3 regions of the Neorhizobium sp. NCHU2750 genome follow, and region 1 is predicted to be linked to each of the others. Evidence: riboswitches for the same ligand, from Rfam matches in the RefSeq annotation. Region 1 holds a riboswitch; each other region holds the start of a gene.
What was found. Region 1 has a riboswitch for thiamine pyrophosphate ahead of thiM (hydroxyethylthiazole kinase). Riboswitches for the same ligand answer to the same signal wherever they lie in the genome.

Region 1 (10,636 bases):
CCGATGAAAAATCTGCTCAGACATCGCGAACTGCTTCTCGTCGGCATCGTCGCCATCATGATTGCCGGTTTCTCGACCCGCGCTGCAGGCTTTGCCACGCCCGGAAATCTCGCAAACATATTCAACGACACGTCGATCCTGATCATTCTGGCGCTCGGCCAGATGACCGTGATCCTCACCAAGTCGATCGATCTTTCGGTTGCGGCAAACCTCGCATTCACCGGCATGGCCGTGGCGATGATGGACGCCGCCTATCCCGGCCTGCCTCTGGCGTTGATGGTGGTTGTCGCGATCGGTCTCGGTGCAGTCCTTGGCGCCATCAACGGCTATCTCGTCTGGGCCCTGCAGATCCCGCCGATCGTCGTCACGCTCGGCACGCTGACCATCTACCGCGGCATGGCCTTCGTCCTGTCCGGGGGCGCATGGGTCAATTCCCACCAGATGACCCAGACATTCCTCAACTTCCCGCGCCTGCCGGTTTTCGGCCTGCCGATACTCTCCTGGATTGCCATCGCCATCCTTCTTATGATGTGGGGGCTTTTGACCCGCACGCCATTCGGACGCTCGGCCTATGCCGTCGGGGGCAACCCGACAGCCGCCGTCTATGCCGGCGTCGATATCGGCTGGACCCGTTTTCGCGCCTTCGTGTTGTCCGGTGCTCTCGCCGGACTGGCAGGCTATCTCTGGGTGTCGCGCTATGCGGTTGCCTATGTCGATGTCGCCGCAGGTTTCGAGCTCGATACAGTCGCAGCCTGCGTCATCGGCGGCATTTCGATCGCCGGCGGTATCGGTTCCGTAGCAGGCGCAGTGCTTGGCGCCCTGTTTCTCGGCGTCATCAAGAATGCGCTGCCGGTCATCGGCATCTCCCCCTTCGCCCAGATGGCCATTTCCGGCATCGTCATCATCGCGGCGGTCGTCTTCAATGCCCGGGCCGAACGCCGCGCCGGGCGCATCATCCTGAGGGATCGCGGCGCCCCGGAGATATCAGCATGAGCGACCTGACAACCGAACACAAGGGCGCCTCGACACATGTCCGCCAGCAGATCCCCGACCGATTGGGGACGCCCGTCAGCCGTCTGCTCGGCAGCTGGGAAGTGCTGCTCTTCGGCGTGGCGGTAGTGATCTTCATCGCCAACTGCTTCGCCTCCCCTTATTTCCTCAATGCCTGGAACCTGTCGGACGCCACGTTCAACTTTACCGAAAAGGCGATGATCGCCTTTGCCATGGCGATGCTGGTGATTGCCGGCGAGATCGACCTTTCGGTCGCCGCCATCATCGCGCTTGCCTCCACCGCCATGGGGGCGGCCGCGCAGATGGGTGTCGATACCGCAGGACTAGTGGCGATCGGCATCGGCGTCGGCCTTGCCTGCGGCGCCATCAACGGCGCCCTCGTCTCGGTGTTGAAACTGCCCTCCATCGTCGTCACGATCGGCACGATGAGCCTGTTTCGCGGCATTTCCTACATCGCGCTTGGCGATCAGGCCTATGGGAATTATCCGGCCGACTTCGCCTATTTCGGCCAGGGCTATGTCGTCTGGGTATTCTCGTTCGAATTCGTTCTCTTCGTCGTGATGGCCGTCATTTTCGGTGTCGTTCTGCATGCCACCAATTTCGGCCGACAGATCTTCGTCATCGGCAACAATGAGTTTGCCGCCCGCTTTTCCGGCATCCCGGTCGAGCGGATCAAGTTCAAGCTTTTCCTGCTCACCGGCTTGATGTCCGGCATCGCAGCTGTCTGCCTCACGTCGCGGCTCGGCTCCACGCGCCCATCGATCGCGCAGGGCTGGGAACTCGAAGTGGTGACCATGGTCGTGCTCGGCGGCGTATCCATTCTCGGCGGTGCGGGCACAATCGCGGGTGTCGTCATCGCCGCCTTCGTCATGGGCCTCGTCACCTTCGGCCTCGGCCTGCTGAACGTGCCGGGCATCGTCATGTCGATCTTCGTCGGCCTGCTTTTGATCATCACCATTGCCGTTCCCATCATCGCGCGCCGTATCCGGGAGATGCGCTGATGGAGACGGAGAAATACGCGTTCCGCATGAAGCTCAATCCCGGCATGGAGGCCGAATACAGAAAGCGGCATGACGAAATCTGGCCCGAACTCGTCGATCTGCTGCATGAGACCGGTATCAGCGACTACTCGATCTATCTCGACCAGCAGACCGACATTCTGTTTGGTGTGCTGACGCGGCCGCAAGGTCACGGGATGAAGAGCCTGCGGGATCACCCTGTGATGCAACGCTGGTGGGCACACATGGCCGACATCATGGAGACCAATCCGGATAACTCACCGGTCCAGACCGATCTCGTCACCGTGTTTCATCTGCCATGAGCCCACCTCGCAAGGTTGCCGTCATCGATATCGGCAAGACCAATGCCAAGGTTGTCGTGCTCGACTGTGCCCTCAGCAAGGAGATTGCCGAATTCCGCACGGCCAATCGGGTCATCTCCGGCCCGCCCTATCCCCATTTCCATGTCGACGGCCTGTGGGATTTCATTCTCACATCTCTTGTCGCGCTCGGCCGAGAGCCGGGATTTGATGCGATCTCGATTACCACGCACGGCGCCTGCGCGGTATTGCTCGATGAAGACGGTGCGCTGGCCCTGCCGGTCCTCGACTACGAGCATCTTTATCCCGAAGAGATCCGGCGCGACTATGCCGCCATCCGGCCTCCCTTCGCCGAAACCTTCTCTCCGGCACTTGCCGGCGGCCTCAATCTCGGCGCTCAGCTTCATTATCAGAAAACAGCCTTTCCAGCGGCGTTTTCACGCGTCAAGACGATCCTGACCTATCCGCAATACTGGGCCTTTCGCCTCACCGGCGTGGCAGCCAACGAGGTGACTTCGCTCGGCTGCCATACCGATCTCTGGTGTCCGCGCGACGACCACTATTCGACGCTGGTCGATACACTCGGCCTTCGCGACAGTCTTGCGCCATTGCGCAGCGCCTTCGATGTCCTGGGTTTTGTCACGCCGTATATCGCGGGAAGGATCGGGGTGCCCGGCGAAGTGCCAGTAGAATGCGGTATTCACGATTCCAATGCCTCGCTGCTGCGTCACCTCATTGGCCGAGAAGGACCGTTTGCCGTCGTCTCCTCCGGTACCTGGGTGGTCAATTTCGCCGTCGGCGGAGATCTCGATCATCTCGATCCGACGCGTGACACACTTGCCAATGTCGATGCCTATGGCCGCGCCACTCCGTCCTCGCGTTTCATGGGAGGACGCGAGTTCGAACTGCTGACGGCGGCGCTCGGTCCGCTTGATCAACAGGCGGCGATGTCCGCCATGCCGGCGGCAATCGCCAGACAGATCATGCTCCTGCCCAATCTGGCGGAGGGGTCCGGTCCGTTTCCCGGCAGGCGTGCGTTCTGGCTGAATGCCGAGAATGCATCGATCGCCGAACGATGGGCTGCCGCCTGCCTCTATCTGGCATTGATGACCGATACCTGCCTTTGCCTGATCGGAGCCGGTGGCCCCACCCTGGTCGAAGGGCCGTTTGCCCAGAACCGGGTCGCGCTCGCTGCGCTGGCGGCGCTGCTCGGCCGGGACGTGATTGCGCTGGCGGGAGATACCGGGACGAGCCAGGGGGCGGCTCTCCTGGCGGGCGCGAGCCCCGCATCGGCGGATGGCGGGGCTCGCGTCGCACCTCTCGCGGCCATCGGCCTCCATGCCTACGCGGATAGCTGGCGCTCGATATCGGCCCGCCGCGACAAAAAGCGAGCATGACGGATTTGCCGGCGCGGTCACGCTCATAATTGCGTGACGGGTCTTCCCTCCGTCGAAGAACCGGTGTTATGTTCCATCCATGACAGGGGCGTCTGGCGCAAGCCGGGCTGAGAAGCACCCTTTGAACCTGAACCAGATCATGCTGGCGGAGGGAGTCGTTAGGGCCTTTACGTCATCGTTCGGCCCGTTGCGCCTCACCCCGCCAGGGGAGGAGCAAATGCAAGTCGAAAGCCCCATTCATCCAACACCAGGTGCGTTGCTCGCGGCGATGCGCGATCGAAATCCGCTCGTTCAGAATATTACAAATTTCGTTGCAATGAACATCGCGGCCAATGTGATGCTCGCCGCCGGCGCCTCGCCAGCCATGGTTCACGCTACGGAAGAGGCCGGAGAATTTGCCGGAATCGCGGCGGCAGTGACCATCAATATCGGGACCATCTCCCCCGATTTCCTCGCAGGGATGCTGGAGGCGGCAAAAGCCAGCACTATGGCGGGAAAGCCCTGGATCTTAGACCCTGTTGCCCATTTCGCCACCGCCTACCGGCGAGACGCCATTGCCCGACTGCTGGATCTTCGACCGACAGTCATTCGCGGCAATGCTTCGGAAATCATCGCTCTGGCCGGTGCGCATTCCAGGGGGCAGGGCGTCGATGCCGGTGACAGCGTCGCCTCCGCCGAACAGGCCGCCATCGCTCTGGCGACAGAAAGGACCTGCGTTGTCGCTGTTACCGGTGACATCGACTTCGTCACCGATGGCCAGCGTAAAATCCGCATCCATGGCGGCTCACCACTGATGCCGCAGGTTACCGCACTTGGATGTTCGCTGACTTGCCTTGTCGGCGCTTTCGTTGGTGCAGCACCGGACACGCCTATCGAGGCAACGGTCGCCGCACTGGCGCTCTTCGCGCTGGCGGGCGAAGGAGCGGCCGAAACGGCACAGGGGCCCGGCAGCTTTCTTCCCCTATTCCTGGATCGGCTGGCTGCCACGACACCCGACATGCTGGATGCCGGGGCACGGATCGTCAGCGCATGAGGCCGTTCGATCTCTCCCTCTATCTTGTCCTCAACCCCGATCTTTGCAGTCCTATCGGCATGGTGGAAACGACGAGGCTTGCCGTCAGGGGCGGCGCCACGCTGGTCCAGCTGCGCGACAAGCATGCGACGACCGAACAGATGATTGCCACCGGCCGGCTGCTGAAAGCGGTGCTTTCCGGCACCGGCGTTCCGCTGATCGTCAATGACGATGTCGAGGCCGCAATCGCCATCGGCGCAGACGGCGTGCATGTCGGCCAGAGCGATCTGGCGGCGGTGATCACCCGCCAGCGGGTCGGGCCGGACATGATTGTCGGCCTCTCGGTGGAAACCGAGGATCTGGCTCGCACCATCGATCCGGCGATTGTCGACTATGCCGGCGTCGGCCCCGTCTTCGCCACGGCAACCAAGGCGGATCACGAGGCACCGATCGGCTTCGACGGGCTCGCCCGCATTGTCGCCGCCGCCCCGGTACCGACCGTCGCCATCGGCGGGCTGAAGACGGCCCATGTAAGATCCGTCCTCGCGGCCGGCGCAGATGGACTTGCGGTCGTGTCAGCCATCTGCGGAACCGCGTCGCCTGAAGATGCTGCAAGAACCATCCATTACGAAATCCGGAAGGCACGCCCATGACAGTCCGCAATGTTCTTTCAATTGCCGGCTCCGATCCTTCGGGCGGTGCCGGCATACAGGCAGACCTCAAGGCGTTCTCCGCACGCGGCACCTATGGCATGGCCGCTCTGACTGCACTGACAGCCCAGAACACCCAAGGCGTGACGGCCGTCCTGCCGCTTCCCGTCGATTTCGTCATCAGTCAGATCGACGCCATCCTTGATGACATAAGGGTCGATGCGGTCAAGATCGGAATGATCGCCAATGCGGAAATCGCCGATGCACTCGCCGACCTGCTGGCCCGGCGATGCGAAGGCATTCCAATTGTCCTGGATCCGGTCATGATGGCCAAGGGCGGCTCACCGCTTCTCGCCCCGACGGCGATCGCTGCCGTCCGGGATCGTCTGGTACCGCTGGCCACCGTCATGACGCCCAACCTGCCGGAAGCCGCTGCCCTGCTTGGCGAAGCGGAGGCCACGAACCGCGAGGCCATGGCCGATCAGGCAAAGCAGCTGCACCTCACAGGCCCCGATGCGGTGCTGATCAAGGGCGGCCATCTGGATGGCGGACATAGCCCCGACGTCCTGGCGCAGGCCGCCGGCTTGTCCTGGTTCGAGGCGCAAAGGGTCGCCACCAGGAACACCCACGGCACCGGGTGCACCCTGTCGAGCGCCATTGCCGCCGAGATCGCCAAGGGTGTGCCCGTCACCGACGCCATCACGATCGCCAAGGCCTACCTGACCTGCGCGATCGCTGAAGCCGACAGCCTTTCCGTTGGAAGCGGGCACGGTCCCGTCCACCATTTCATCGACCTCTGGAGACAATGAAGAATGAGCCTCGCCCTCAATCAACAGATCGTCCTTGTGACGGGAGCCAGCCGTGGCCTGGGTGCCGCGATCGCAGCGGCTTTCGCCCGGGAAGGCGCCCGCGTCGCCATCAACTATCACCAGAGCAAGGACAAGGCAGACGCACTTGCCGCCGAACTCGGCCCGAACGCCCATGCCTTCGGGGCGGATGTTCGTGATCCGGCTGCCGTCCGCGCGATGATATCAGAAATCGAGACAGTCTTCGGCGCTCCGCCGACCACCGCCGTCCACAATGCGCTGACCGACTTCTCCTTCAACGGTGATGCCCGCTCAAAGCTGGATGAGATGTCCTGGAGTGAAATTTCGGCACAGCTTGACACCGCACTCAAGGGCGCACTGAATGTCATCCAGGCCGTCAGGCCCGCGATGGAGAAGGCAGGCTTCGGCCGCATCGTGACGATCGGCACCAATCTCTTCCAGAATCCCGTGGTGCCCTATCACGATTATACCGCTGCCAAGGCTGCGTTATTGTCGCTGACCCGCACTGCCGCGGCCGAGCTTGGCCCGGTCGGCATCACGGTCAACATGGTCTCCGGCGGGCTGTTGCAGACAACCGATGCCAGCCGCGCGACACCCGATGCGGTCTTCGACATCATTGCAGCCAATACGCCGCTAAGACGTGTCACCACGCCGGAGGAAGCCGCGGATGCGGTGCTGTTCTTCGCCAGCCCCTGGGCAAGATCCGTTACCGGACAAAACCTGATCGTCGATGGTGGTCTGGTTTACGGCTGAAGATGAGGCAAACCCTCGTCCTCGCTATTCGCCGTGGCGTTCCAGCGATTTGAGAACCGTCCGTTCGGACAGGGTGAGGTAGACTTCCATTTCGGCAGCTGCCTCATTCGCCTTGCCGTCCTCGACAAGCCGGAGAATGTTCTCGTTCAACTCGACGAATGGTGCGTGCAACTGTTCCGGATTGGCAAGAAGGCCGAAACCGAGGCGCAGTTCTGCAGCGATGCGCTCGTAGAATTCGCTCAGCCGCGTGCTGTCGGCAAGATCAACCACCGCTGCATGAAAGCGCATGTTGGAACTGCCGACATCAACCCAGTCCAGTGCCTCACGTCCGCGCTTGGCCTTCTCGACCGCCTCGTGCATCACAGCGACAGCGGTATGACGAGGCCAGGACTGGCGCAGCGCGCCGCACTCCACCATCCGGCGCACCCGATAGATATCGATGATCGTCGCCATGTTCGGCACAGCGACGAACACGCCGCGATTGGCTTCGTGGCGCACAAGGCCGTCCTTGGTCAGAAGGCGGAATGCCTCGCGCAGCGAATTGCGCGACACGTCGAAACGCTCGCTGAAGGCAGCCTCAGACAGGCGCTGGCCGGGCGCGAGTTCGCCTGAAATCAGAAGACTGCGAATCTCCCGCGCCAGCCGATCCGATAGCGGCAAGCCGTCCAGGTTTTTACTCATTGCGCCCTATCCTCAAACCCGCTGGCAGTTCTTCTCTGAGACTCCGGCATTGTCGTCTCGCCGCTCTTAGCACAATCGGTGAGCAAATCACCTGATTTCCTGCCAAAACCTTGGCCTTAAAGTCCAACAAATAGACAATATAATGGAACAATATGATAGAATTGTTGAACAATATTGACATTCCTCCGAAACCAGCCAAGATCGGCCAGCATCCGCGAGGGGCGGATAGCAATAACCGGAGAAACGCCATGCAGCAGAACGAGCTTGCACAAAGCGCCCCGCAGCCCACCGAGAAGAGCGCTACCAGCCATCGCTACGCCTTGTTTTCGGCCATGTTCCTGATGTCGATGTCGGCGGTTGGGCCCGGCTTCATCACCCAGACAGCAACCTTCACCGTCAAGCTCGGTGCGGCCTTCGCCTTCGCGATCCTGATTTCGGTGATCGTAGACTTCGCCGTGCAGGCAAACATCTGGCGGATCGTCGCCGTAACCAAGATGCGCGCCCCCGCCATCGCCAATGCCGCGATCCCTGGCGCCGGCTTCCTGCTCGCCATCATCGTCATCATCGGCGGCCTGTTCTTCAACGTCGGCAATATCGGCGGCGCCGGGCTCGGTCTCAACGCCATGATCGACATGGACCCGAAGATCGGCGGCGCCATCGGTGCCATCGCTGCGATCGGCATCTTCCTGTCGCGCCGCGCCGGCGTTGCCATGGACCGCGTGGTCTTCGTCGCCGCCTTCGTCAAGGCTGCGCTGATCATCTATGCAACCATCGAATCCGGCCCACCCGTCGCGGAAGCCTTCCACCAGACCTTCTTCCCGAGCAACATCGATTTCGCCACTATCACCACGATCGTCGGCGGCACCGTGGGCGGCTATATCACCTATGCCGGTGCCCATCGCCTGCTCGACAAGGGTACGGTCGGTGTCGAGAACCTCGCGGCAGTCAACCGCGCGGCTCTGAGCGGCATCGCCATCACCGGTGTCCTGCGCTACATCCTCTTCCTCGCCATCCTGGGCGTCGTCGCCAGCGGTGTCGTCATCGACCTCTCCGGCAAGGCAGCCAACCCGGCCGGCCAGGCCTTCCATTCCGCGGCCGGCGATATCGGTTTCCGCCTCTTCGGCGCGGTCTTCCTTGCCTCCGCGATGACCAGCATCATCGGCGCCGCCTACACGTCGGTGTCGTTCCTCACCGCCTTCAAGCCCGACATGACGGAGCGTCAGCGCAATATCGCCACCGTCGGCTTCATCGCCATCTCGCTGATCGCCTATATTCTGATCACGACGCCACCTGCAGCCATGCTGGTCTTCGTCGGCGGCCTGAACGGTCTCGTCCTGCCGATCGGCCTGTCGATCTTCATGTATGCGGCCTGGAAGCGTACGGACCTGATGCACGGCTATCGCTATCCGCGCTGGCTGCTGATCATCGGCGTTCTGACTTGCATCCTGACCTGGTACATGGCCTACAACTCGGTCGGCGCCATCTTCGCCCTGCTTAAATAGAACCTGAGCCGGCAGAACGCTAAAACAGAAACGACCACTGAGGAGACACGAACTTGGCTGCTATCGACCTCAACAGCGACCTCGGCGAAAGCTACGGCGCCTGGACCATGGGAGACGACGACGCGATGCTGACAGTCGTCTCAGGCGCCAACATCGCCTGTGGCTTCCATGCCGGAGATCCGGCAGGGCTTTACCGCACGGTAAAGAACGCTGTACAAAAGGGCGTCGTCATCGGTGCACATGTCTCCTATCCGGATCGCGTCGGTTTCGGCCGCCGCGATCTGGATGCCACGTCGGAAGAACTCACTGCCGACGTCATCTATCAGATCGGCGCCTTGAAAGGCATTGCCGCTGCCGCTGGCACGTCGGTTCGATACGTCAAGCCACACGGCGCTCTCTATAACCGGATTGCCACCGACCCGAAGCAGGGCCAGGCCGTCATCGATGCAATCAAGGCGATCGATCCGTCGCTGGTGCTGATGGGCCTCGCCAATGCGCCGATCCTCGACCTTGCGAGAAAGTCGGGACTGACTGTCATCGCCGAAGCGTTCGCCGATCGCGCCTATACGCCGCAAGGTAATCTCGTATCGCGCCGCGAGGCCGGCGCGGTACTGCATGACGCCCAGAAAATCGCTGACCGCATGGTCGGGCTTGCCCGCAACGGCACGCTCGAAGCAATCGATGGCAGCATGATCCGCGTCGAGGCGCAATCGATCTGCGTCCATGGCGACAGCCCCGGCGCTGTCGCCATCGCCCAGGAAATCAGCAATCGCTTCAAGGCGGAAGGTATCGCCATCCGCTCCTTCATTGCAGAAACGTGAGCACGGCGCCATGACGATCCCGACAGCCTATCTCGACCATGTCGATACCCGTGCAGCACAGGATGCGCGTGCCACCTATCGCAACGGCCTCGTTGCCCCGACATCCGGCATAGCTCCGGGCTTCACCCAGGCAAACATGATCGTGCTGCCGCGCGACTGGGCTTTCGACTTCCTTCTCTATGCGCAGCGCAATCCGAAACCCTGCCCTGTTCTTGATGTATCCGATCCGGGTTCTCCAACGACGCTGCTTGCCCCCGGCGCCGATCTGCGGACCGACCTGCCGCTCTACCGTATCTGGCGCGATGGCAAGCTGGTCGAGGAAACGGCGGACGCAACGAAGGCCTGGGCTGAACGTGACGATCTGGTCTCGTTCCTGATTGGCTGCAGCTTCACCTTCGAGACGCCGATGGTCGAAGCCGGCATCGAGATCCGCCATATGACGGACAAGTCGAACGTGCCTATGTATCTCACCAACCGGCCTTGCCGACCGGCCGGTCGCTTCAAGGGCAACATGGTCGTCTCCATGCGGCCGATCCCGGCATCCCGCGTGGCCGACGCAGCAACGATTTCCGGCCGCTTCCCGGCCGTCCATGGCGCCCCCGTCCATGTGGGCGCACCCGAGGAACTCGGCATCAAGGATCTGTCGAAACCGGAATTCGGCGAC
Region 2 (10,636 bases), on a different replicon from region 1:
CACCTGGTAGAGAGGCGTTCCGGCGCGGACCGTCATGGTGCGGCTGGCCACGTCGATTTCCTCTATGCCCTGCATGCGTTCGAGCGAAAGCGCTATTTCTCCCGGCTGCGGACGGGCGCCGCCCGCAAGTCCGGTCAGCCCGCCTTGCACGACGATTGTCTGCCCGGCTGCCGAACAGGCTGCGAGAACCTTGGAGATCTCCTCCGTAGAACCCGGCAGCACAAGGGCGGCGGGGCATAGTGGTGGAATCTCTGTCGCATCGGACCAGTTGCGCTGCGGTATGCCATCGCCTTGCTTGACGAAGCCATCACCCACGATCGCCCGTAGCGCATCGAGTAGAACCATTTTGCTCTCCTGTTGGATGGCTACACCAGTCGGCATGCCAGTTTGAGCCGAATCAGGACCAATAGGGAAGGTCCGCAGCACTGGAAGCCTCTATCATCATATGATGGGCGTCAAAAATAGCTGTTCGCATCGCGACCGCGAATCTGCGATCAGATGATTGTCATGCACTATGATCTTGCGGACCTGCCCTTACGCGAACTGATCGCGCCGGTCTCCGCGGCAACGGCCGCGCTGACGCGGCTCGATGAGCGCGTGTTGCGGTCTCCGGTCGGGGCAGGCTGGATCGAACGCTCCCATTTCACCGATGCGGTTGCCTCGCTCTGGATCGACGGCGAACTGGTGCATCTGGAAGATCTCGTTCTGCATGATGCCGCCATGGGCATTCGCGCGCCAACCCATGAGCTCACGATTGCCCACGACATCCTTCGCACGCGGCGCCGCATCCTCGAACATGAGCCCGGCTGGGCCCTGACGGGTGAAGGGCTGAGGCGGCTGCGAGGGATGGGAGACGAAACCCGTCATCAAGCTCAACCGGTTGTTACCCAGGTAGAAGCTGCGGCAGATGGCGAGGATCAGGATGGCGACGAGCTTTCGGACTACCTTGCGGAGATAGATGCGCTGGTTGCCCGCAGTGAAGCGGTTCTTTCCCAGGCGCTTGCCCCTTCACCTTTGCCGACGCGTGAGCGCGATCCGCTCCTCTATGAACCGGATTGGGACGAGGACGAGCGGTTGGGTGAGTGGCAGGTGGTTCTGGCCCAAAGTGCCGGTTTGCCCGCCGTTCTGCGCGTCGCGTTGATCATCGATGCCTGGACGCAATTGCAGGTTCTGCAGCACGCGCCATGGCTTGGCCGTCTGCTGGCCGCATCTCTCCTGAGAAAGGAAGGCGTGGCCGGCGGTCATCTGCCGGCCATCAACCTCGGCCTGAAACTGGTGGCGCGCGAGCGCCGGACCGATAGAGGCCGAAACGTGCGGCTGCTTGCCATCGTCGATGCGATCACGCAGGCAGCCGAGGCCGGGTTGAAGGAACACGATCGCCTGATGCTGGCCAGACAGCAGATGCAGCATCGCATCGCCGGCCGGCGGCAGTCATCCAAACTGCCGCAACTGGTCGATCTCGTCCTCTCGCGCCCGATGGTCTCATCCGGAATGATCGCGCGCGCTCTCTCCATCACCCCGCAAGGCGCATTGAAGATCGCCTCGGAACTGCATCTGAGAGAGCTGACCGGCCGCGGCAGATTCCGGGCCTGGGGCATTATCTGACCGAATAGCGAACCGACCTGGATGAAGGGATTCGGCAATACCTTACGAGCCAGCCAGGAACTCGTTGGTAAAGTAGCCGGCAAAATCCGGCACCGCCGTCAGGGCCGATCCGCCTTGGCCTTTCAGGATGTTGGACTTGTAGGCGTAATTCCCGATGGCCTCGAATTTGGCTGGATCGATATCGCCGATCCGACCTTCTGCGCTCATCAGATACTTGCCGTCGATCAGGGCCTGAAGCGAAGAGCGAACAAGCTTTCGGTCTGTCAACGCATCGCTGTTGGCTGAGATGAGGAGATCTGTCGCTTCGTCCGGATGGTCTACGGCATAGCGATAGCCCTGCTGGGTAGCCTGAAGGAATGCCTTGGCAGATGCCGGGTTGGCCTTGAGGAAGGCCCTGCTCGACCCGATCAGTGTCGTATGCTCGTCCGGCACGCCAAAATCGGCATAGCGGAAGGCGCGCTGGTTCAGGCCTTCGATTTCGGCTTTGACGCCCTCCCAGGTGTAGACTTCTAGGGTGAAATCGACCGAGCCATTTTCCAGCGCCTGATAGGCGGATGTGCCGAGAGTTACGGTTTCGAATTCGCCTTTGCCGCCGTCATTGCGGATGATCGAGGAAATCAGCGCATTTTCCCAGGCCGAGCCGAAACCGCCATAAGTCTTTCCATCGAGATCCTTGGGGCGATTGATGTCCTCGCGGCTGCCCTTGAAGACGACCCGTCCCGTTTCAGTCTGCACGACCGCATAGGTGCCGACGAGATCGGCCCCGGCAGTCCGTTGCGTCAGAAGCGCGATTGATCCGAGAATGCCGAAATCGGCGACGCCGCTGGCAACCAGCGTTCCGGCGGATGTGTCCGTATAGGGAAGGATGGTGGCCTCTATCCCGGCCTGACGGTAGAAGCCTTTATCACGGGCGACGAAGAGGCCGATGTGATTGGTATTGGCGGTCCAGTCCAGCGCGACCGAGACTTTTTTCGCGGTTTGCGCACGAAGCGGGCCTGCCTGCACGGCAAGCGCGGCGAGGCTCGCAAGTGTGGCGCGGCGGCTTAGCATCAATGGGCTCATGACATTCGTCCTTCCTGGCTCGGGTTTTCGGGTGAAAGCAGTACATCGAGAATGGAGGCTTCCAGCGCGGCGGCTTGCTGATACCTGGAGGCGGCACCAAAGCGTGGCCGCGGCAGTGTGATGTCGATCGTTCTCGCGATGTTTGCCGGTCGTGGAGAAAGAAGATGAACCCGGTCGGACAGCATCACGGCCTCACGCACGTCATGGGTGATGAGGATCACCGTCCAGCGGTGTTTCAGCCACATGGCCTCCAGCCAGATCTGCATGCGATTGCGGGTCAGCGCATCGAGCGCGCCAAAAGGTTCGTCGAGCAGCAGGATGGGCTTGTCCTGGACAACCGTTCGCAGCAAAGCGGCTCTCTGCCTCATCCCGCCGGATAGCGCATGGGGAAGAAGATTCTCGAAGCCAGACAGCCCGAACTCGTCGAGCAGAGGCTGGACCTTGCGCCGTGCTGCGCCGCGGCGCATGCCCTGCACTTCCAGTCCGAGCGTGGCATTGTCGAGAATGCAGCGCCACGGCATCAACGCATCACGCTGGGGCATGAATGCGAAAGGTCGGCCGGCGGAGGAAAGTGGGCTCCCTTCGAAGGAGACGCAGCCATGGTCGGCTTTGGCGGCGCCGGTCAGCACCTTGAAGATCGTCGACTTGCCTGCGCCGGATGGTCCGAGGATCGAGACGAACTCACCGGCATTGATGGTAAGCGAGATATCGCCGAGTACATCTATGTCGCCATAGCGCAGGCAGATACGATCGAGCGCGAGAAGAGGCGGTCTCATTGTTCTCTCCCTTCTACTGCCTCGATCCACGGAGCCAGGAGGCGCTGGATCAGCCATGTGGCAGCAAAAAGGATGAGGGTCAGGAGCGAGCTGACGAATACGGCGGCGAGTACGAGGTCCGGCCGGAAGTTGTTCTTCGCATTCAGCATGTAGATGCCGAGCCCTCTGGCGGCACCGGCATATTCGGCAAAGATGGCGGCAACGACCGCATAGGTGATGGAAATACGCAGACCGGCAAAGAAATAGGGCAAAGCCGATGGCAACCGTGCAAGCCTGAAACGTTTCCAGCGCGATGCGCTCATCGAGGCTAGCAAATCCTCGATGTCACGATCGGTGGCCGCATAGCCTTCCGTCAACGCAACGAGCATCGGGAAGAAGGTGACGAGCGCGACCAACAGTATCTTGGGCACCAGTCCAAACCCGAACCAGAGGACGACGAGCGGTGCGATGGCAACCAGCGGCAGCGTCTGGCTGATGATGAAGATCGGAAACAGCATGCGTCGAAGAAGCGGCGAGAAATCGACGACGACCGACAGGGCGAAGGCACAGAAGATGGAGAGCGAGAAACCGAGCAGCGTGGCGCGGATCGTCGGCATCGTATTTATCCACAAAGCCTCTCTATTGGCCCATGCCTGGAAGGCCACCTGCGACGGGGACGGCAGGATTGTCGGGCCGATCCCTGATGTGCGGCAATAGATCTCCCATGCCGTCAGAATCGCGATCATGGCGATCAGCGCTGGCAACAGACGCGCAAGGGCATTGGCGAGGGGCAAGCCCCGCTGGTGAAGCGAGCGTGAGGGCATCGATCTGTCCGCGAGTTCTCGCTCAGGCCTTGGAAGGGCTGTTGGCGGATACGGTGAGATCGATGGTCACATGACCCTGCGGCGGTCCGAAGCGAACGAAGGCCTCGCCAACGGTGGCAAAAACCGGTGCCGCATCGCCTCGCAGCTTGGTGCAAAAATTCTTCGATCGGTCGAAAACGCCTGACGTCTTGATGAAATCTATGCAGCCGTAGATTTCATCCATGTGCTGGCCGATGCCGAGCGTATAAAGGGAAAACTGGGCGGCCACAGACTGTCCGGATGACGGGATGGCGGCGACGGCTGCAAGCGCCTGTGCCTTGCGCTCGTCAAGCGGGCGCATCGGACCGGTCATTTCCGCCACCTGGCAAATCGGGTCGTCCGGTTCTCCCGGGCAGCCACGGGATAGGGTGGCGTGGAGAACGCAATGCTTGCCTGTCTTCGCTGCCGCAACGAACAGGTCGCGCATGGCTGCGAAAACCACGTCCGGTGTGCCTACAAGCAGGGTGGAGATGTCGTCTGTCTCGATTCGCAGCCGGTCCCGATAGGGATCCAATGCTGAAAGCGAGCCTAAAATCACCCCGACGAACTCGTCGGACATGGGGTAAAGAGAAATTTGTGCGCCGGAAAACATCGCTTGAACCTCGCTCCGCTGGCATTATCCAGATCAGCTTTAGGGTCCGCGATCATGCGATCGCATCTCAGCCCCGGCGTTACGGAGCACCCCTGTCTGATTTCCTGATAGATCAAACCGACCGCGATTTGCAAGTGGCAGATTGTTGAATGTCGCGATGAGGGGGCGTACGAGTGGCAACACATGATGTGGCCGCTAACCCTGAATTGCCTGAATGCCTCTGAAACCTCCCAGCCGTAGAAAAAACGATCCTGAAAGGACGAAGGCGGATATCCTCGATGTCGCCACCGTCGAATTCGCGACGCATGGGCTTGCCGGCGGGCGTATCGATGCCATCGCAGAGAAGACCCGCACGTCGAAGCGGATGATCTATTATTATTTCGGTGGCAAGGAAGATCTCTACCTGGCTGTGCTGGAGCGGTCCTACCGGCAGATCCGGACGATCGAGGCCGATCTCGAACTTCAGGAAATGCCACCGGAAAAGGCGCTTCGCATCCTTATTGCGGCGACCTTCGACTATGATGAAGCCAACCCGGATTTCATTCGGCTCGTCAGCAGCGAGAACATCAACTACGCAGCCCACATGCACCGGTCCGAATCGCTGCGCGATCTCAACGTCTCGATCATCAACACTCTGGCTGCAATCTTGGCCAGGGGTGCAGCCGAGGGTGTGTTCAAGCGTAATGCCGATCCGATCGATGTGCATATGCTGATAAGTGCATTCTGTTTCTTCCGCGTTTCCAACCGCCATACATTCGGAACGATCTTTCGGCGCGATCTTTCCGAGCCTACCCTGCTCGGGCACCATAAGCAGATGATCGTGGATGTGGTTCTCGGCTATCTCATGACGCCTGGGGATGAGCCCGAAATCTGTCGGTAGCGTCGATCGCAGCGATCCTGCCGCCGGCGCTCGGCTATCTCCCGGCGGCCTGTCATCCCCGGTCTTTTGACGATTGCTGAATCGCTTGGGCGCCATTAAATCATGAGGATCACAGACGGGGATAGCGCATGACAGACGGCAGGTATTTTTCTTCAGTCGGCGGGCTTCCGCCACAGACGCAGCTTCTTTCCAGCAAGGCAGTCTTCACGACGGCTTATGCAGTCATTCCCGGCACCGTCATGAGCGACATCGTCACCAGCGTTCTGCCGCACTGGGAGAAGACTCGCGCCTGGATCCTCAGTCGCCCGCTTACCGGCTTTGCCGAGACCTTTTCGCAATATATCGTCGAGGTTCAACCCGGCGGCGGCAGCATGCGTCCTGAGCCGGACGTGCGGGCTTCCGCTGCGATTTTCGTCGTAAAAGGTGAGCTTTCAATCGAACTGGATGGGCAAAGCCACAATTTGCGCGAAGGTTCTTTCGCCTATTTGCCAGCAGGATCGAAATGGACGGTGCGTGGCGAGGGGGATGTTCCCTGTCGTTTCCACTGGGTGCGCAAGGCTTTCAAGGTCGTGGACGGTCTGGAGCCGCCGCCGGCAATATTCACGCATGAGGACGACTGCGTGATGGATCCGATGCCGGATACCAACGGACGCTGGGCAACGACGCGTTTCATCGATCCGTCGGATGTGCGCTACGACATGCATCTCAACATCGTCACCTTCGAACCGGGCGCCGTCATTCCCTTCATGGAAACCCATATCATGGAGCATGGTCTCTATGTTCTGGAGGGGAAAGCCGTCTATCGGCTGAATCAGGACTGGGTCGAAGTCGAAGCGGGGGACTATATGTGGCTGCGCTCCTTCTGCCCGCAGGCCTGCTATGCCGGCGGGCCGGGACGGTTCCGCTATCTGCTCTACAAGGATGTGAACCGGCATGCCGACCTTTGGTAGAAGAATATGCAACGCGGCCACCGGCCGCGTTTTTTGATCTGCAGCAGACCTACAGGCTTTATTGACCTGTCTGGCAAATTTGTAATATCGATATCCTCACCATGTATGACAAGATTGTGCCGCAGCAAGGCCATCGATGATCCTGGGGAGGATTTGGATTTATGCTGAAAAGACTTCTGCTGACGGGCGCCGCAGGTGGTGTCGGTCGGAGCATTCGCCCGTTGTTGTCGCAACTTGCGGAGCATGTTGTTCTGTCGGATATCGGCCAGGTGACCGAGGTCGGGCCGAAAGAGAATTTCGTCCGCTGCGACCTCGCCGATGCAAAAAGCGTCGCGCAGCTCGTGGATGGCGTTGACGGGATCATTCATCTCGGCGGCATTTCGGTCGAACGAGGCTTTGAGCCCATCCTTCAGGGCAATATTATCGGCCTTTACAATCTTTATGAGGCGGCGCGCCATCACGGCAAGCCACGCATCGTATTCGCCAGTTCCAACCACGTGGTCGGCTATTATCGGTGCGACGAACATCTCGACAACACGGTCTACCCCCGGCCGGACTCGCTCTATGGCGTATCGAAGGTGTTCGGTGAGGCGGTCGCCAGCATGTATCACGACAAGTTCGGCCAGGAGACCTTGTCCCTGCGTATCGGTTCCTGTTTCGAACGGCCGCTCAATAAGCGCATGCTCTCCACATGGTTGAGCTACAGGGATTTCGTCTCTCTGTGTGGGCGGGCTTTTCTCACACCAAAACTCGGCCACACAATCGTCTATGGCGCGTCCGCGAATGAAAAGCGCTGGTGGGACAACAGCAAGGCTGACTTCCTCGGTTGGCACCCGGAAGACAGTTCGGCTCAATGGAGTGCGGAAATCTATGCAGCGTCAGGTCCGGAGAACCCGGCCGACCCGGCAGTCATATACCAGGGTGGCGCCTTCGCGGCGCTGGGGCATCCGGACGACAGTTGAATTCCCCAGGTCCTGCAACTTACATGCACGCATGACGGTACACAAATGTATGACGGGCCGCTGCGGCCAACAGGGAAGGATTTCACCATGAGCATTCATCAAAATCTGATCGCTGGCGAATGGGTCGGCGGCAATGGTTCGGAAAACATCAATCCGTCCGACACGAACGATGTGGTCGGGCTTTATGCGCAGGCATCCGCTGACGATGTCCGGGCAGCGATTGCGGCGGCGAAGGCCGCCTTTCCCACCTGGTCGCGGTCCGGCATTCTGGAACGTCACGCGATCCTCAGGAAGGCTGCCGACGAAATCCTGGCACGTAAGCAGGAGTTGGGCGAACTGCTGGCTCGCGAAGAAGGCAAGACCCTGCCGGAAGGCATCGGCGAGGTAACCCGTGCCGCCCAGATCTTCGACTTCTTTTCCGGTGAAACGCTGCGGCTTGCCGGTGAGATGTTACCATCGGCCCGGCCGGGCATCGGCGTCGAGATCACACGGGATCCGTTGGGTGTCATCGGTATCATCACGCCGTGGAATTTCCCGATTGCCATTCCCGCATGGAAAATCGCGCCGGCGCTTTGCTACGGCAATACCGTCGTCTTCAAGCCGGCCGAACTCGTGCCGGGCTGCTCTTGGGCGATCGTCGATATCCTCCACCGTGCGGGCCTGCCGAAGGGCGTGCTCAATCTCGTCATGGGGCCGGGCTCGGTCGTCGGCCAGGCAATGCTGGATAGCCCCGATCTCGCCGGGATTACGTTTACCGGGTCGACCGGCACGGGCAAGCGTGTCGCTCTTGCATCACTCGAGCATAACCGCAAGTTCCAGCTTGAAATGGGTGGCAAGAATCCGATGGTGGTGCTGGACGATGCCGATCTCGGCGTAGCGGTCGAGGCGGCCGCCAATTCCGGTTTCTTCTCTACCGGCCAACGCTGCACGGCATCTTCCCGGCTGATCGTCACCGAGGGCATTCACGACAAGTTCGTGGCCGCTCTGACCGAAAGATTGAAGGGGATCAAGGTTGGCCATGCGTTGAAGCCGGAGACGCATGTCGGGCCCGTCGTCGACGCCCGGCAGTTGAAGCAGGACACGGATTATATCGATATCGGCGTGAGAGAAGGAGCAAAGCTCGCCTTTGGCGGCGAGCGGCTCGAACTCGATACCCCTGGTTTCTACCTGCAGCCGACCTTGTTCACCGAGGCCACCAACCAGATGCGTATCTCCAGGGAGGAGATATTCGGGCCGGTGGCAAGCGTCATCCGGGTGAAGGATTATGACGAAGCGCTGGCCGTCGCCAATGATACGCCCTTCGGTCTTTCCGCCGGGATCGCCACCACGAGCCTGAAATATGCCACGCATTTCAAGCGGAATTCCGAGGCCGGCATGGTGATGGTCAATCTGCCGACGGCGGGTGTGGATTTCCACGTGCCGTTCGGGGGGCGCAAGGCATCGTCCTTCGGGCCACGCGAACAGGGCAAGTATGCAGCGGAATTCTTCACCGTGGTGAAGACCTCCTACACGCTGGCTTGAGCATCGATTTGCCCGGCTGACAAAGGTCCGGGCAATCTGAAATTTAGCTTTACTCCGTCCGCGGCCGAAAAACCGTGGACGGAGCGGCAGGACGCGTTATGTGTCTTTGGAAAACGATCAAAGACAAGGCAGGCAACATTGGTTCAGCGCGTCAGCTTTTATATCCTTCTGGTGCTGGTGACGCTGGCCTTCATCGCCGTCCTGATACCTTTCTACTCAGCGGTCTTCTGGGCCGTCGTGTTCGCCATTATTTTCTTTCCGCTCTACTCGCGGCTTGAGCGCGGGCTTGGCGGTCGACGCAATATCGCCGCCGCCATCACCGTCCTGATCTGCCTGTGCCTCGTCATCCTGCCGGGGCTGGCAATCCTCAGTTCCCTCATTCAGGAGGGAACATCTCTCTATAAGCGCATCGCAAGCGGAGAGATAAATGTCGGCAATATGGTCAATCAGGTTGTCGCAGCCATGCCGGCCTTCGTTCAGGAACGGATAAGCAGTTTCGAGACGGAAGGGTTTTCGGAACTGCGGGAACGGCTCTCATCCTCGCTGATGCAGGGTGGCAGCTTCTTTGCCGGTCGCGCTCTGACCTTCGGCCAGAGTACGCTCGAGTTTTTCGTCGCTTTCGGCCTGATGCTCTATCTTCTGTTCTTCCTGTTTCGCGATGGGCGATCCTTGGCGGCCACCATTCGCAACGCAGCGCCTCTGAGCGACGAGCATACGAGCCAGTTCATGGCGAAATTCGCCTCCGTGGTCCGAGCGACGGTACGGGGCAACATCATCATCGCCATCGTGCAGGGTGCAATCGGCGGGGTCACATTCTGGTTCCTCGGGGTTCAGCCGGCGCTTCTCTGGGGCGTTTTGATGGTCATCCTGTCGCTGGTGCCCGCGGTGGGGGCCGCTCTCGTATGGGTTCCGACGGCCATCTACCTTGCGGTGACAGGGGAAATCATAAAGGCAGCAGTCATCGTCGCCGTGGGTGTGTTCGTGATCGGCCTGATCGACAATCTGCTTCGTCCGCCGCTGGTGGGCAAGGAAACCAAACTGCCCGATTACGTGGTTCTGATCTCTACGGTGGGAGGCATCGCTCTCGTTGGTGTCAATGGTTTCGTGATTGGACCATTGATCGCCGCCCTGTTTATCTCCGCCTGGTCACTCTTCGCCAAGGAACGGCATGATGGTGGCCAATTGCCGGAATGAAGGCCCTTGCGATGCTACATGATCGGACTATGGTCGCGCCAGAACGCCGGCAAAGGTCTTAGGGCGGAACTAAGGCTGTGCCCGGCGGTTGCCTGACCATATGCTGGTGGCAGATGCTTCGCACGAAGGAGACCATTATCCACTCCCGTCGACAGATCGCGATCATGTTTCTCCTGATCCTTTGCGCCTTGCCCGTTGCGCTGTCGGCAGGCCCAGCGAGCGCGCGAAATGGCGGGCAGGGGGGCAGCTCTG
Region 3 (10,636 bases), on a different replicon from region 1:
GGTCAAGGGCAGCGGGCGGCCGACCAAGAAGGAACGGCGTGAAACCGACCGGCTTTTGCCCGATCCGGCAAGTTACGATGCCGGATGGCGTGACGATTAGAAAAAACCACCTCCGGTCGCCGTTCTTTCGAAAAGCTTTATTCTTGCTAAGCAGCAATAAAGGCTTTACCTGACTGTCGCAAAAGTCGGACGCGTGCGGCTGCGAAAAGCACCCATGAGCTTCGGCTTCGGGCTGCAGGCTCCCCTCCCAAACCGCTGCCCCGTTCCCGCATTCTTGGAGTACCGCATGACATATGTCGTGACAGACAATTGTATTCGCTGCAAATACACCGATTGCGTGGAAGTCTGCCCGGTGGATTGCTTCTATGAAGGCGAGAATTTCCTCGCCATCAATCCGGATGAGTGCATCGATTGCGGCGTCTGCGAGCCCGAATGTCCCGCCGAGGCGATCAAGCCCGATACCGAGCCGGGGCTGGACAAGTGGTTGGCGCTGAATGCCGAGTTCTCCCAGATCTGGCCGAACATCACCGTCAAGCGCGATGCCATGGAAGGCGCCAAGGAACTCGACGGCGAGACAGGCAAATACGAAAAGTATTTCTCTGCCGAACCCGGCAAGGGCGACTGATCCCTGCTGCGAAAAACGGCGGGAGTTTTCGGCCAGCCTGATTTTCGGGCATCGGCTTTGGGCGCTTTTTCCCGTGCTTTGCAGGCCGTTCGCCGGGCTGAAGCCGACATGCTGTCGCAGCGCGCATTTGCCCGCTGCCGCTTTGCTAGGCAACAGGCTATTCTGTTGCCTTTCCGACTCGGTGAAGCAAATTATTGATTTCCGCACTTTTTTGTGGTAGACAAGGGGCACTGTTCCACAAGGCGGCACTCGCGTGCCCAAAAAACATCACGAAAGCAACAGATCAATCACACGCTCTTTCCGTGACATAACTATGTTTGATGTCGTCGGTCGCAGTAAAGCGATGGGATTTGTTTTTTCGCGCGCGTGTAGTCGGACCAGTATGGAGTGACCCGACGGTTTCCCCCGTCTCATCCGGGCCTGACAGACCCGGTTTCCCCTGACCCAGATGTGGGTGAGTAGAAGGGAGTTTTTGAAACGAATGACGACGACTCAGCAGAAGAAGAATTCCCCAGCACGCCAGGGCTTCAAGACCGGCGAAGCAATCGTATATCCGGCACATGGCGTAGGTACGATTACTGCGATCGAAGAGCAAGAAGTTGCCGGCATGAAGCTTGAGCTTTTTGTGATTGACTTCGAAAAGGATAAGATGCGGCTGAAAGTTCCGGTCACCAAGGCTGTGAACATCGGCATGCGCAAGCTGTCCGAAACCGATTTCGTCGATCGCGCCCTCAAGGTCGTCCAGGGTAAGGCTCGCGTCAAGCGTACGATGTGGTCGCGTCGCGCCCAGGAATATGATGCCAAGATCAATTCCGGTGATCTGATTTCCATCGCTGAAGTGGTTCGCGATCTGTATCGCGCCGAAAACCAGCCGGAACAGTCCTATTCCGAGCGCCAGCTTTACGAAGCTGCCCTCGACCGCATGGCCCGCGAAATCGCTGCCGTCAACAAGATGTCCGAAACGGAAGCCGTGCGTCTTGTCGAAGTCAACCTCGCCAAGGGTCCGAAGCGCGGCAAGACCGTCGATGAAGACGACGCACAGGAAGATGAAGCGGCCTGATCGCCTCAAAACATACCGACAAAAACCCGGCCTTGAGCCGGGTTTTTTATTGGAACTTTTTCCAGGCTGTCGCGTTAACCCGCCGGAACGGCGAATTGAGTGCTGCGTGAAGCTGGCCTCGGTTCCCGTCTGAACCGCTGGCAACCCGCAATCGGGGGGTCATAGAACAGGGGGCGAAGGCAGCAATCCGAAATCACGTTGGCATGCTCTTCGGCTGCTCGTCTTCCGGTCCCGCTGTTTATTCGTCAGATCAGAACCGTTGACGGAGAAGACGATGACAGCCATGTCCGCAGACCGCACCATGATCAAGATAGCGATGTCGGCTCCCTATCTCGCCAGAGAAGAAGAGCGGGACCTCGCCATCCGCTGGAAGGATGGCCAGGATCAGAACGCCCGCAACCAGATCGCGCTTGCCCATATGCGGCTCGTCATCGCCATGGCATCCAAATTCCGCGGCTTCGGATTGCCGATGAGCGACCTCGTTCAAGAAGGCTATGTAGGGCTGCTGGAAGCGGCGGCAAGGTTCGAGCCGGCCCGCGACGTGCGTTTCTCCACCTATGCCAGCTGGTGGATCCGTGCCTCGATGCAGGACTATATCCTGCGCAACTGGTCGATCGTCCGCGGCGGAACGAGTTCGGCGCAGAAGGCGCTGTTCTTCAATCTTCGCCGGTTGCGTGCCAAGCTCGCCCGCGGGGACAGCAACCTGACGGCACGTGCGATCCATGAGGAAATCGCAGTGGCGCTCGGCGTCAGCGTGTCCGACGTACAGACGATGGACGCGCGGTTGTCCGCCAACGATGCCTCGCTGCAGGCACCGACGATTGCCGGCGATAATGATAGTGGTGAGCGCCTTGACATGCTGGAGAGCGGTGAACCGCTGCCGGACGAGCAGGTTTCGGGCATGATCGATGGCGAGCGCCGGCTGAAATGGCTGCAGGGAGCGCTGACCAAGCTCAATGACCGCGAAAAGAAGATCATTCGCGCCCGCCGCCTGACCGACGACGGCGCAACGCTGGAGGCTCTCGGCGCCGAGCTCGGCATTTCCAAGGAGCGTGTGCGCCAGATCGAAAGCCGCGCCATCGAGAAGCTGAAGTCCGCACTGGTTTCCGCCAATCCGCAGATGGCCGCCGCCTGCTGACAATTCCTATTCGGAAATGATCTTCATCTTCTGGCCGGGCGATACCGTCGCCCCGGCCGGCAGCGCGTTCAAGAGCTTGAAGAGATCGAGCTTACGGTCGGTTCCCATCATCCGATTGGCAAGCGAAGCGAGCGTATCGCTCGGGCCGACGGTGATGACGCGCACGCGAAGCGGCTTCAGGGATGCGATTTCAGCCGGCGTCATCTTGCGGAAACTGTTGCGCAGCGTATCGGCGGTGCTTTCCAGCGTATCGCTGCCCTTCGGCACGGCGGTGAGGAAGCGGAAGATCTGGTCGCCGACGCGAATGACGGTGACGTCGAAATCCCAGCGCTCGGCAGAGGCGCGGGCGGTTGCCGCCGGAAGGCCGTTGATGGTCGTTTCCTTGACCGTATCGGGCTGCAGGCCCGCCACCCAGCCACTGGTCAGATAGTTGGCCAAGTTGTTGTTGTCGCCGGCCGCGACGCCATCGAAACGAACTGCCGCCTCATTCGGTCCGGTTGCCAGTACCGCCTCGACCTTGTTGTCGATGCGGAAGTCCGGCGGAACGTCGAAGCGGATGCCGAGCCCGCCATGCATGAAGGTCTGGCCACGGACATAGCCTTCCTGCGGGCTGTCGCCATAGAGAAGGCCGTCTATGCCGGCAAGGAAGTAATCGCGGCCGCGATCTCCGACCGAGCCTTCCTGGCCGAAATTGCGGGCATGCTGGCGAGCAAGCTCGACGCGCTGCGCCGAATTCGGGTGGCTCGACAGGAAGTCGAGGCTCTGGTCGTTATCCGGATCGGCGGAGGAAAAGCGCGCATAGGCCGCCATGGAATCGAGGAAGCGCGCGGCGGCATAAGGATCGTAACCGGCTTCCCCCAGCATGCGGATGCCGATCGCATCAGCCTGAAGTTCCTGCTGGCGCGAGAATGCGGCGAGCCTCAGCTTACCGCGGGCGAGCGCCTGCTTGCCGGCAAGATCGCTGGACAGGACTTCGGCGACGACGCGGCTGGCGATGACCTCCGCCTCTTCGCGTTTCTGGCGCTCGATGCCGTGATTGGCGGTGACATGGCCCATTTCGTGCGACAGGACGGCTGCGACTTCCGAGGCATCATTGGCGAGCGCAAGCAGGCCGCGGGTGACATAGAGATAGCCGCCCGGCAGGGCGAAGGCGTTGATTGCCGGCGAATTCAGGATGGTGATGCGGAAGGACTGGTTCGGGTTTTCCGATACCGCGGTCAGTGCACCGGCAATCCGGGCGACGAGCCGCTCGGTCTTGGCATCCTTATATTCTCCACCATAGCTTGCAACGATTCGAGGGTGTTCGCGGGCGCCCATCTGGGCACGTGGATCGTTCTTCTGAACCTCTTCGACGGTCTGAGGACTGTCGGAGGGCGAGACGTTCGGCGTATAGGCCTGGTCGAAGATCGACTGGCAGCCATAGAGCATCGAGGTGGCAAAACAGAGGGCCGCGGCCGACCGGAATAGGCGGGCACGGTGCCAAACGCTTGGCCGCGTTGCATTATCCGTCTCAACCGTCTTCGCCTGCACCATCATCTCCGGACTTACGCTTCGGCATCCTGCCGTTGCGCCTGGACCAGTCGGCGACCCCTGCGGACCGGCTTCCTGTTCCAAGTTTTCGTTTCCTAACATGCCGTTATCGCAAAACGACAGCGCTGTCGCGCGTGACATGTTGCCAGTTCAATCACCGATCAATTTTCGCTGACCGATTTTCGCCCAAGCTGCACAGATATTCCTAAATGAATATGTATCGTCCACTGTGTTTGAAAATAAAATTACGTCAATCGCCGATGGCATTCACCCAAGTCCAAATTGTGGCGACCAATCCGCACGGTTGAAGACAGGCGTTTACGAGGCGTTGGCGGCGGAGGCGCCGTCGGCGCCGAAACGAGCGAGATAGTCCGCGCAGCGCAGGTGCGCGGCGACATGGCCATGCTCGACGAGGACGACATCATCAGCCAAGCGCTCGATCTCGCTGCGATCATGGGTGACGATCACAACGGTATTGCCGGTTTCCTCATGAAGTTCGCGCAGCAGATCGGTCATCCGCAGCCGCAGATCGGCATCGAGCGAAGCGAAGGGCTCATCGAGCAGCAGAACGGGCTTGCGGCGGACAAGGGCTCTCGCAAATGCCGCCCGTTGTTTCTCGCCGCCTGACAGCGAGCCCGGCATGCGTTTCGAAAAGCCAGCAAGGCTGACGCGCGCGAGCGCCTGTTCGACCCGTTGCCTGTCTTCGGCAGGGAGCCGCATGGCTGGGTTGATGCCAAGCGCGACATTGGTGAAGACATCGAGGTGGGCAAAGAGGTTATGGTCCTGAAAAACAACGGAGACCGGGCGCTCCGACGGATGCGTTCCGGTGCATTCATTGCCGGCTATGAATATCCGTCCGGCGTGTGCGACCTCAAAGCCTGCGATCAAATTGAGAAGCGTCGACTTGCCGGCGCCGGACGGGCCGGCGATGGCGGTGATCCTGCCTCGTTCGATTGTGCAATCGAAAGCAAAGCGGGTCGCACCAAGCGTCAGGCTTGTGTCTTCGATCCGGATGCCTTCATGCATCATTCTTCTCCCTTGCGCCGGCGGTGCCGAGGATGGTCAGGCCTAGGCAGACAAGGCCGAGGATCAGCGCCAGCCCGTCGGCATCATGGGTCCGGTAACTCGACAGCGTGCTATAGACCAGCCAGGGCAGGGTGACGAGATCGCTGGAGCCGAAAAGAGCGACAGCACCGAGATCGCCAAGCGACAGGGCCATGGCGAAGGAGAGCGCCGTTAGCACCGGCTTTCTCAGGACGGGGAGGTCGATCAGCCGCCATTTGGCGACCCCCGTCAGGCCAAGCGCCGTGACAAGCCTGGCGGTCTGCCGTTGGTGGTCGTCTAGGGCCGGCTGTAGCACGCGTATGGTGAATGGCAGGGCCATCATGGCGTTGATGACGGCGACCAGATAGGGCGCGAAGGCAGCCAGTGCATTACCCGAAATGCCCCATTGGCGCAGGGCGAGGAACCAGCCGGTGCCGAGAATGATCGGCGGGATGACGAGGACGAGCGACGAGAGGCCGGCAAGCGAGACGGAGAGGCTCCGCAATGCGAGCGGTCGCTTGCTGCCGGCGCCGATCGCCTGTCGCGCGAGGATGATGGCGAGGCTCGCCGCGACCGCGACAATGCCGGCGGTGAGAGCGATGACGAGGCTGGTTCCTGCTGCGCGAAGAAACAGCGGGCCGACCACGAGCTTCGGCAAATCCGCCTTGAGGCCGGCGGCGAGGACGGAGATCAGCGGTGCTGCGACATAGAGCGTTGCAGCCGCGATCATCAGGAGATCCCACAGCCGCGCCGGCGCCGATCGTCCGTCGAAACGCTTCGTTCTGCGCCCTGCCGTCCTTGCCGTCTCGCTTGCCGCCGGAAGCAGTGAGATCAGGCCGATGACGGTGGCGGTGACGGCGATCTGCAGGAAGGCGAGTGCGATGGCGCGCGGCGGATCGAAATCGAAGCGCAGCGCCTGATAGATCGCCACTTCCAGTGTCGTTGCCGCCGGGCCGCCGCCGAGCACGAGGACGAGGGTGAAACTGGTTGCGCAGAGCATGAAGATGAGGCCGGCCGCGCCCGGCACGACGCGCTTGAGGGCCGGCATCTCGACAAAGCGGAAGATCGACAGGGGCTTCATGCCGAGGCTTGCCGACAGGAGCCAATATTCCGCCGGCAAGCGTTCGAGCGCTGCGAGAAGCAGGCGGGTGGCGAGCGGGATGTTGAAGAATGTGTGGGCGATCAGGATGCCGGACAGGCCGTAGACGCTGACCGGCTGCTCGAGGCCGGCCATGCCGAGCCAGCTATTGAGCATGCCCTGCCGGCCCCAGACGCCCAGAAGACCCAAGGCACCGACGAGCGCGGGGAGCCCCATCGGTAGCGCCATCAGCCGGACGATCCAGACGCGGCCGGGAAAGCGTGGGCGGCGCGCCAGGGCAAGCGCCACCAGAATGGCGAAGAACACCGAGAGGAGGGTGGAGAGTGCCGCCTGCCAGAGGGTGAATTGCAGGATGCGCCAGGTATAGGCGGTGAACAGCCGGGATGCCGACTGGCCGCCTTCCCAGGCCAGCAGGGTGACAGCCGCCGTGCCGACGAACAGCAAGACGAGGACAAGCGCGGCAAGGCCCGCACCGATGCTTCGCTGTCGTTCTGCTTGGGTCAACACGTGGCGGCCCCGGCTGCTCTCTGCGTCTGCCTCAATTCTTGCTCATGGCGGTCAGCCATTCATCGATCCAGGCCTGGCGGTTCTTCGCCACTTCATCGGAGCCGATCAGAAGGGTCTTCTTCGGCTCGACCAGCTTGCCGAAAGCGTCGGGCAGCGGCGTGGAGGTCGGTGCCGCCGGCATCATCCAGTTGGTGGTGGGGATGATGTCCTGTGCCGTGGGAGAAAGGAGGAAGGTGAGGAAGCTTTTCGCCAGATCCTTGTTCTTCGTGTTTTTCAGGATGCCGGCAACTTCGATCTGGATGTAGTGACCGTCCGAGAAGGATGCGGCCTGATAACGATCGGTCTTTTCCTCGATCATGTGATAGGCGGGCGAGGTGGTGTAGGACAGCACCATCGGAACTTCACCCTTGGTGAACAGGCCATAGGCTTCCGACCAGCCGGGGGTGACGGTCAGCACGCGGTCCTTGAGCTTTGCCCAGGCTTCCGGCGCCTTGTCGCCATAGACCGCCTTGACCCAGAGCAGCAGGCCGAGGCCGGGCGTCGAGGTTCTTGGATCCTCGATGGCGATCTTCTGCGACGGGTCGCCTTCGACGAGATCCTTGAGGCTTGTCGGCGGAGATTTGATCGACTGCGTGTCATAGACCACGGCGAAATGGCCGTAGTCATAGGGGACGAACGTATCGTCGGTATAATTGCCCGGAACCTTGACGGCACTCATATCGATGCCGGCGGGCTGGAACAGGCCAGTCGCCTTCGCCTCGGAAACCAGGCTGGTATCGAGGCCGAGCGCCACATCGGCATCGGAGCCTGCGCCTTCGAGCTTGAGGCGGGTGAGCAGCGCCACGCCATCGGCCACGCCGACGAAATTGAGCGTGCAGCCGCAGGTCTTTTCAAATTCGGTCTTGATCTTCGGGCCGGGGCCCCAGTCCGAGATGAAACTCTCATAGGTATAGACGGTCAGCGGTTTGTTCTCTGCCCTTGCGGCAAAGGGCAGAAGAATTGCAGCCGTGGCCGCCAGAAATATCGTCGAAATCCTGCGCATCAGCGCCTCCTCTCAAAAAAACGAATGGGGGACAGGCGCTGGTGATGAGCCGTCTAATCCCTCCGCCGGTGTTAACCGGATCAGGTTCCGCGGGTTGGCATGAAGCCTCTCAGCCCTGCTTGCGCAGGGCACCCCGTTAGAGCGTGCAAAGATGTAGCGGTCTCGCTTGATACTGGCAAGAGGGCAGGACGCTTGATCAAAGACCCTCTCTGGCCTGCCGGCCATCTCCCCCACAAGGGAGGAGAAGACCCGTGGCAAGCCGCTCGCTCCCTATCGGGCGCTAAGGGTGCGGCCGGGTTAAGCCCTCCCCCTTGTGGGGAGGGTTGGGAGGTGGCTTTCCTACAGCAGTCCTGGCGGCCCATACGGTCGGCGGCTCGTGGTCAAATCAGCCGCCGGACATGTCCATGTACATGATCTCCCAGACATGCCCGTCGGGATCCTGGAAGCTGCAGCCGTACATGGAGCCCATTTCCATATTCGGCTTCCATTCGCTGCCGCCGGCGGCCAGTGCCTTTTGCCTGAAGCCGTCGACTTCGTCGCGGCTTGAGGCGGAAAGGCAGTTCAGCACCTGCGTTGCAGTCTTGGCGTCGGCGATCTGGCCGTTGATGAACATGCCGAATTTCTCATGGGTCAGCAGCATTACGTAGATCGCGTCGCTGACGACCATGCAGCTTGCCGTTTGATCGGAAAAGTCCGGATTCCTGGTGAAGCCGAGTGCGGCGTAGAAGGCCGTCGATGCTTCAAGGTCTGCCACCGGCAGGTTTACGAAAATCATGCGCATGTCTTTCCTCCTTCATTGTCCGGCGCCTCTTCGAGGGGCGCCGTCATGCCAAGGACGAAAGATGCGGTAGCAATCCGACACGTCCATGCCGGATCTTCAAATTCAGTGGCTTCCGCCCTGAAAGACCTTCAGTTCGCGGGGAACGATGGCCATGCCGCCGAGGCGATTGGCGATCGCGTAGTCGACGGTCTTCACTACGACGTCGGGCATGACAGGCTTTGTCAGTACGCCGAGCGTGCCCTCTATCCCGCCACCGATGTCGTCCGGATTGGCGGTCATGAAGACGACGGTCAGGCCGTAGTCCTCGGCGAGTTCGCGACCGATATCCGGCCCGGTGCGGCCATCGGAAAGGTTGACGTCGACAAAGGCGATATCCGCATAGGGCGCCAGCGCCAGCGCATGTTTGCGACCACTGGCGAAACCGGTCACTTTCAGCCCCATCTGTTCGATCGTCTCGGCGACGTCGAGTGCGATGAGGAACTCGTCCTCGATGATAAGAACCCGCTGGTTCATTGCCTCACTGGCCTGCCGACGACGCGAAACATTTGTCAGCATTGCACATCTCCACAGTTCAACTCGCTGCCGCCCGGTTGCCGCCATGTCTCAGCGATGCAACCGAACAAACCCAAGAACGCCGGAGTGAGGAGATTGTTCCGCGGCGGGACAGAATTTATTTAAGGTAACTTATTGTTAATCTTAATAAATAGTTGATTTCGAGGCAATCTGTCGCGGCCTCAGCCTTCAAGCTCCTCGCGCAGCATTTCAAGCTCCAGCCATTCCTCTTCCATGGCCGTCAGCTTTTCGCGCAGCTTTTCCATTTCGGCGGCGAGCTTGTTGAAGGTCGTCGGGTCCTTGGCGAAGAGGTTCGGATCGGCCATCTTCTTTTCGCGCAGCGCAATCTCGCCCTCGGCCTTCTGCATTTCCTTCGGCAGGTTTTCCAGCGCGAATTTCTGCTTGTAGGAAAGCTTTCCCTTGGCCTTGGGCGCTTCATAGGCCGGGGTCTCGGCCCTGGGCTTTTCAGCTGATTTCTCAGCCTTTTTTCGCTCTTCCAGGGCGCCCTTGCGCTGGGCGAGCATATCTGTATAGCCGCCCGCATATTCGATCCAGCGGCCGTCCGGCGCGTCCGGATTGGCGGGCGCGATGGTCGAGGTGACGGTTCGGTCGAGGAAATCGCGGTCGTGGCTGACAAGTATGACGGTGCCGTTATAGCCGGCGACGATTTCCTGCAACAGGTCCAGCGTCTCGATATCGAGGTCGTTGGTCGGTTCGTCCAAGATCAAAAGGTTGGACGGCTTTGCCAGCATGCGGGCCAGCATCAGACGGGCGCGTTCGCCGCCGGACAGGTTCTTGATCGGGGTGCGGATCTGTTCAGGCTGGAACAGGAAGTCCTTCATGTAGCCCGCGACATGGCGCTGTTCGCCATTGACGAGCAATGTCTCGCCACGGCCATCCGTCAGATAATGGGACAGGGTGTCTTCCGGATCGAGGTCCTCGCGCTTCTGGTCCAGGGTGGCGATTTCGAGATTGGTGCCGAGCTTGATCCAGCCCGAATCGGGCTCAAGCTGGCCGGTCAGCATTTTCAGAAGCGTCGTCTTGCCGGCGCCGTTCGGGCCGACGAGACCGATGCGGTCGCCGCGATGGACTCGGATCGAAAAGGGCTCGACGATCGGCTTGTCGTAGGTCTTGGTGATGTTTTCGGCCTCGACAACCAGCTTGCCCGATTCACGGCCCTCGGCAACGGAGGCCTGGACAGAGCCCTGGGGGCCCTTGTGGCCGCGATAATCGGCGCGCATGGCCTGGAGTTCGCCGA

Region 2: it holds a riboswitch for thiamine pyrophosphate, as region 1 does, so the genes downstream of both, NCHU2750_RS24070 (YkoF family thiamine/hydroxymethylpyrimidine-binding protein) here and thiM (hydroxyethylthiazole kinase) in region 1, are expected to answer to the same signal.
Region 3: it holds a riboswitch for thiamine pyrophosphate, as region 1 does, so the genes downstream of both, thiB (thiamine ABC transporter substrate binding subunit) here and thiM (hydroxyethylthiazole kinase) in region 1, are expected to answer to the same signal.

Annotation. Positions count from the first base shown of each region.
Region 1 is NZ_CP030829.1:251,219-261,854, forward strand. Features, by position in the region: gene NCHU2750_RS25290 (ABC transporter permease) at 4-993, shown strand; gene NCHU2750_RS25295 (ABC transporter permease) at 990-2,012, shown strand; gene rhaM (L-rhamnose mutarotase) at 2,012-2,332, shown strand; gene NCHU2750_RS25305 (FGGY-family carbohydrate kinase) at 2,329-3,726, shown strand; TPP riboswitch at 3,801-3,897, shown strand; gene thiM (hydroxyethylthiazole kinase) at 3,944-4,759, shown strand; gene thiE (thiamine phosphate synthase) at 4,756-5,391, shown strand; gene thiD (bifunctional hydroxymethylpyrimidine kinase/phosphomethylpyrimidine kinase) at 5,388-6,197, shown strand; gene NCHU2750_RS25325 (3-oxoacyl-ACP reductase) at 6,201-6,968, shown strand; gene NCHU2750_RS25330 (GntR family transcriptional regulator) at 6,993-7,649, opposite strand; gene NCHU2750_RS25335 (NRAMP family divalent metal transporter) at 7,898-9,151, shown strand; gene NCHU2750_RS25340 (LamB/YcsF family protein) at 9,205-9,972, shown strand; gene NCHU2750_RS25345 (putative hydro-lyase) at 9,983-10,636, shown strand, end outside.
Region 2 is NZ_CP030828.1:734,752-745,387, forward strand. Features, by position in the region: gene NCHU2750_RS24045 (FAD-binding oxidoreductase) at 1-345, opposite strand, end outside; gene NCHU2750_RS24050 (RHE_PE00001 family protein) at 508-1,605, shown strand; gene NCHU2750_RS24055 (ABC transporter substrate-binding protein) at 1,648-2,667, opposite strand; gene NCHU2750_RS24060 (ABC transporter ATP-binding protein) at 2,664-3,443, opposite strand; gene NCHU2750_RS24065 (ABC transporter permease) at 3,440-4,246, opposite strand; gene NCHU2750_RS24070 (YkoF family thiamine/hydroxymethylpyrimidine-binding protein) at 4,269-4,877, opposite strand; TPP riboswitch at 4,871-4,981, opposite strand; gene NCHU2750_RS24075 (TetR/AcrR family transcriptional regulator) at 5,092-5,757, shown strand; gene NCHU2750_RS24080 (bifunctional allantoicase/(S)-ureidoglycine aminohydrolase) at 5,886-6,707, shown strand; gene NCHU2750_RS24085 (NAD-dependent epimerase/dehydratase family protein) at 6,869-7,669, shown strand; gene NCHU2750_RS24090 (aldehyde dehydrogenase family protein) at 7,757-9,190, shown strand; gene NCHU2750_RS24095 (AI-2E family transporter) at 9,329-10,384, shown strand; gene NCHU2750_RS24100 (hypothetical protein) at 10,549-10,636, shown strand, end outside.
Region 3 is NZ_CP030827.1:3,658,807-3,669,442, reverse strand. Features, by position in the region: gene NCHU2750_RS17815 (RNA-binding S4 domain-containing protein) at 1-100, shown strand, start outside; gene fdxA (ferredoxin FdxA) at 287-625, shown strand; gene NCHU2750_RS17805 (CarD family transcriptional regulator) at 1,107-1,685, shown strand; gene NCHU2750_RS17800 (RNA polymerase factor sigma-32) at 1,960-2,823, shown strand; gene NCHU2750_RS17795 (M48 family metalloprotease) at 2,830-4,251, opposite strand; gene NCHU2750_RS17790 (thiamine ABC transporter ATP-binding protein) at 4,672-5,382, opposite strand; gene NCHU2750_RS17785 (thiamine/thiamine pyrophosphate ABC transporter permease ThiP) at 5,372-7,003, opposite strand; gene thiB (thiamine ABC transporter substrate binding subunit) at 7,035-8,045, opposite strand; TPP riboswitch at 8,086-8,191, opposite strand; gene NCHU2750_RS17775 (VOC family protein) at 8,431-8,826, opposite strand; gene NCHU2750_RS17770 (response regulator) at 8,929-9,381, opposite strand; gene NCHU2750_RS17765 (ABC-F family ATP-binding cassette domain-containing protein) at 9,561-10,636, opposite strand, start outside.